2 regions of the Anaerobacillus sp. 63XJN7_5_ISO-PGPR-S23-430 genome follow, and region 1 is predicted to be linked to the other one. Evidence: riboswitches for the same ligand, from Rfam matches in the RefSeq annotation. Region 1 holds a riboswitch; the other holds the start of a gene.

Region 1 (2,204 bases):
TCGATTAGCGTTCTCGCAAAGCCAATGCGCTCCTTTTCAAACGTATCAAGAATAGCTTCATCCGCTTTCTGAAGCAGCACTGCGGCTAGCTTCCACGCTAAGTTCACCGCGTCCCCAATCCCGGTGTTCATGCCCTGTCCGCCAGCCGGGCTATGAATGTGTCCAGCATCTCCGGCAATAAAGGCACGTCCTTTTCTAAAGTGACTGCTAACGCGATGATGGACTTTGTACGTTTGGAACCAGTTCACATGCTGAATCGTTAAGCCTGTTCTCTGCTCGATCAGCGACTGGAAATCCTTGAACGCAACTGAGCTTTGATCGGTTAAATTGTGAGGAACTATTCCAATAATCCGCTCCATTCCCGTGCTTCTAACTGGCATGAACAGGTAAAAGGTGTCAGAATCTAAATACACATTTAAACTACTTTCAGATAACTGGCCAGTGTTCGCTTTAACATCCGCCACAAAAAAACGTTCCTCATACGTTCCACCTGGAAAATCAAAAGCAAGTTCTCTTCGAACGGTACTGTGTGCCCCATCACACCCGCATATATATGAAAACTCACTCCGCTCTTCCTTATTATCTTTTTTAATAACAGCTTGAACATGGTCCCCTTCATCCATAAATGAAACCAACTCTGTCTTCCATTCTACCTCAACGCCTTCGTCGGCTAATTTGTTAATTAGCAGCTGCTCGTGGTCATCTTGCGGATAGCTTAGGGCAAATGGGAAAGGACTTAATCCTTTTCCAAGATCGTGAAAATTGATGTTGGCTTTTGCTTTCATTCCTTCTCGAAATTGGATAGACTTCACTTTAATCCCCCGGTGGATGACTTCTTCTGCGAAGCCCATTTGGTTATAAAATTCTAGGGTTCTAGCGTGTACAATTAGCGCACGCGATGCTTCTCCGGGTCCCTCATTTTTCTCGATGATCCGAAATGAAACTCCATATTTCGCTAGGTGGAGTGCTAATACAAGACCCGTAGGACCTGCGCCAACAATTAGTACGTCAGAATTCATTTCCCAATCTCCTTTCATTGGCGTTCCAAATAAAAAAACTGAAAAATCAAAGAAAACAGTTAACAAATTCACCTTTTTATGGTATTTATTATATAAGTATATCCTTATGTCAAGATACCTCAGTAAGAGAACCACAAAAAAAGAGAATGCGATGAACTATCATTCTAGCCTGGGCACTTGAGTGATAGGGAGCAAGTAGTGCAACCGGCTCCTTAAAAAGGAGAATGAACATGGAAAAGTGTACATTGTACGGGCACGCTAATTTATTTTCATCACACACACTGCGAATGATGGAACTCCTAAGACGTCACGACCCTCATAGCTTTCTCCATTCAGTACAAACTACGAGCTACTTTATTGATTTCTGTTTGCATTACAATTTCCGATCACTGTTGAAACGGCGCTTTCTTGAGTCTGTTTTGCTACATGACATCGGTAAACTACTTGTCCCAACAGAAATTCTTCAAAAAAAGAGCCCACTAACCCTTTATGAGAAAGAGTATGTCGAGCGGCATCCAGAGTTTGGAATAGAGCTACTTAATGATTTTCCAGAGATTGATATTGAGCCGTCTCTTATACTAAATCATCATGAGAATAGCGATGGTACTGGCTATCCTTATCAATTACAATATGAGCAAATTCCTCGATTTGTTTCGATTCTTCGAGTCATCGATAGCTTCATTGCGATGACGTCTGATCGAGCTTATCGTCCAAAACGTTCTGACCAATCAGCCATTCATGAAATTAACGTTCATCGGAATAACTTCTATGAGCCATCCACTACCTCCTTGTTTATCTCTTATTTGGAAAAACGGCTAAAAGGGAAAAAGGTTCTGCTTCATTATTTTGATTATACCAAACGTCAAAATTAAGCAGCGCTATTCAATAACCGTTTAAACAAAACCAAATACAATAGGGAGGGCGAATAGATTGCGACTCTTATCAACTAAGGATTTACTAATTGCATTTTGTGATGCGTATACTCTTCAATTAGATGAAGCTTTTATTGAAATGTTAACGAGCGAAATCATCCGAAGAGGCATCAATCCTCCCCAAACACGTACGGAGTGTTACGAACAAATCGCCAATTTCACTTGATGAGACAGCCTCTCATGACGCTATATAAAAAAAGCTTATCTGGTCACAACTGGCCAATAAGCTTTTTTTGATGAATTCTAATTGATT
Region 2 (2,204 bases), 960 kb from region 1:
TGAAACGATTCATACGGAGAATTCCTATAAATATAGTCTAGAGGAATTTAAACTGTTAGCAGAGAATTCAGGTTTCACATCAATGAAAACATGGACTGATCAAGAACAGCTTTTCAGTTTGCACTATCTTAGTGTGAAATAACGTAATCTTTCTTACAGACATTCAATGATTATTTCGATATAATTGTTAATGAAGATATAGGTGAAGGAGAGATAATCATGAAGAAGATTGAAACAGCTGATTCTTATCAGTCATTCATTAACAATAATGACGTATCCATTCTAAAATATGAAGCTAACTGGTGCCCGGATTGCAAGCGCCTTGACTTTTTTATTGATGATATAATGAATGCTCATCATGAAAAACAATGGGCTCAAATCGATATTGAACAATTCCCTGAAATTACAGAGGAAAATGATGTTATGGGTATCCCGAGCCTTCTTGTCTATAAAGACGGCAAAAAGATTGGTCACTTGCATAGTGCGAATACCAAAAATCCAGATCAGGTGAAAGAATATTTAAGTCAATTCTAAACAAAAGAGAAGGTTGCGAAGGCAACCTTCTTTTATTTTGTTAGAACATATTCAATGGAGCCGTCGATTAATGAATGAACAAATGCAACTGTATATCCAATGCTAAGGTAAGTAGAAAGTGTCTCACTACAATGGGGATGTAATGGTTCTGTTGGGGCATGAAGACTTTTATACATGGTTTTTACGGTACTAGAGGTGGGTTCACAACGAAGTAGTACAACATGTTTGCCGCTCCAGGCGGTACTAATATGATTTCTCTGCATATCACTCTTCCTTTGTGAAAAATATATTCAGGGAATACAGTTAGGATATGAGTGAAATCCTAGGATGTTAGAAATAGAAATGAAAATTTAAAAATATTTTGAATTTTCATCAGATAACTGGTATATTAGTAGCATATAACGTCAAACTTCTCGATAATCGCATTTATTCACTAAAAAGTTGTGTGTTTTGTAAGTTTAAGGTCGGAATGTGTCATTTCTGAATTCTCCAGACAAGGGCAAACCATCCTAAAGGGTGGGACGCAAAGACACAGGTCTAATGTTGGTTCTCCAACGATGACGGCTGGTCCTCCTGGAAAACCCAAGAAGGAGGAGAAAAGAATGACCATGGCGAAACCTAAGCCTAAGAAGGTACTTGATCAAGAATGGGTTATTCTCATGAGGGCTGCCAGGGAACTTGGATTGAAGAAAGAAGAGGTACAGGCATTCTTAAGACAAGACAAAAACCGACATCTATGAATATACATAAATGAATGACGACCTTTAAGGTCGTTTTTTTGTGATAAGCTTTGATGAAAGCAAATACGGTGTGAAATGAATAATCCTTGACTTTAGGGCAATATTTTTTGTATCATATGTCATATCAATTGCATACATAAACCATACTAACTATGAAGGATAAATAGTAGTCAGAATAACCTTGACTTTAGCGATTCGGGGACGGTGGAAGCCCGAACGAGGTCTGATGAAACGGCAGTCTGGAGTTACGTTTCTCAAAGTGGATGCCTTATTTGCATCAACTAGGGTGGAACCGCGGGTGCATAAGCTCTCGTCCCTGGACATTTTTTGTCCATGGATTGGGAGCTTTTTATATTGATTGAGAAAAAAGGAGAGAATGACATGACAATTTCAATGGATCAGATCGTTTCAGTATCAAAGCACAGAGGATTTATTTTCCCTGGTTCTGATATTTACGGTGGACTAGCAAATACGTGGGATTATGGACCACTTGGTGTAGAACTTAAGAAAAATATTAAAGATGCATGGTGGAAGAAGTTTGTTCAAGAATCACCTTATAACAGTGGTCTAGATGCCGCCATTCTAATGAATCCAAAAACGTGGGAAGCTTCAGGTCATTTAGGTAATTTCAATGATCCTTTAATTGATTGCAAAAGCTGTAAAACACGTCATCGTGCAGATAAATTAATTGAGGACGCTCTTTCTACTGATGAAGAGGACATGATTGCAGACGGCCTTTCATTTGAAGAAATGGAGCGTTTGATGAAAGAAAATCATATTACTTGCCCTGAGTGTGGCAGTGAAGATTTCACAGAAATTCGTCAATTTGATCTTATGTTTAAAACCCATCAAGGTGTAACTAAATCGAGCACGAGTGAAATTTACCTTCGCCCAGAAACGGCGCAGGGAATCTTTGTAAACTTTAAAAAT

Evidence for each region. A riboswitch is a leader RNA that binds a small molecule or an ion and turns the genes downstream of it on or off. The one in region 1 is predicted to bind cyclic di-GMP.
Region 2: linked by a shared signal. The riboswitch ahead of AC0VYJ_RS11205 (anti-repressor SinI family protein) and the one ahead of AC0VYJ_RS06130 (HD-GYP domain-containing protein) in region 1 are both predicted to bind cyclic di-GMP.

The regions. Positions count from the first base shown of each region.
Region 1 is NZ_CM149686.1:1,125,360-1,127,563, reverse strand. Features, by position in the region: gene AC0VYJ_RS06135 (FAD-dependent oxidoreductase) at 1-1,019, opposite strand, end outside; cyclic di-GMP riboswitch class II at 1,155-1,238, shown strand; gene AC0VYJ_RS06130 (HD-GYP domain-containing protein) at 1,250-1,891, shown strand; gene sda (sporulation histidine kinase inhibitor Sda) at 1,950-2,117, shown strand.
Region 2 is NZ_CM149686.1:2,083,871-2,086,074, forward strand. Features, by position in the region: gene egtD (L-histidine N(alpha)-methyltransferase) at 1-142, shown strand, start outside; gene AC0VYJ_RS11195 (thioredoxin family protein) at 220-534, shown strand; gene AC0VYJ_RS11200 (hypothetical protein) at 567-797, opposite strand; cyclic di-GMP riboswitch class I at 1,023-1,111, shown strand; gene AC0VYJ_RS11205 (anti-repressor SinI family protein) at 1,137-1,274, shown strand; gene AC0VYJ_RS11210 (glycine--tRNA ligase) at 1,656-2,204, shown strand, end outside.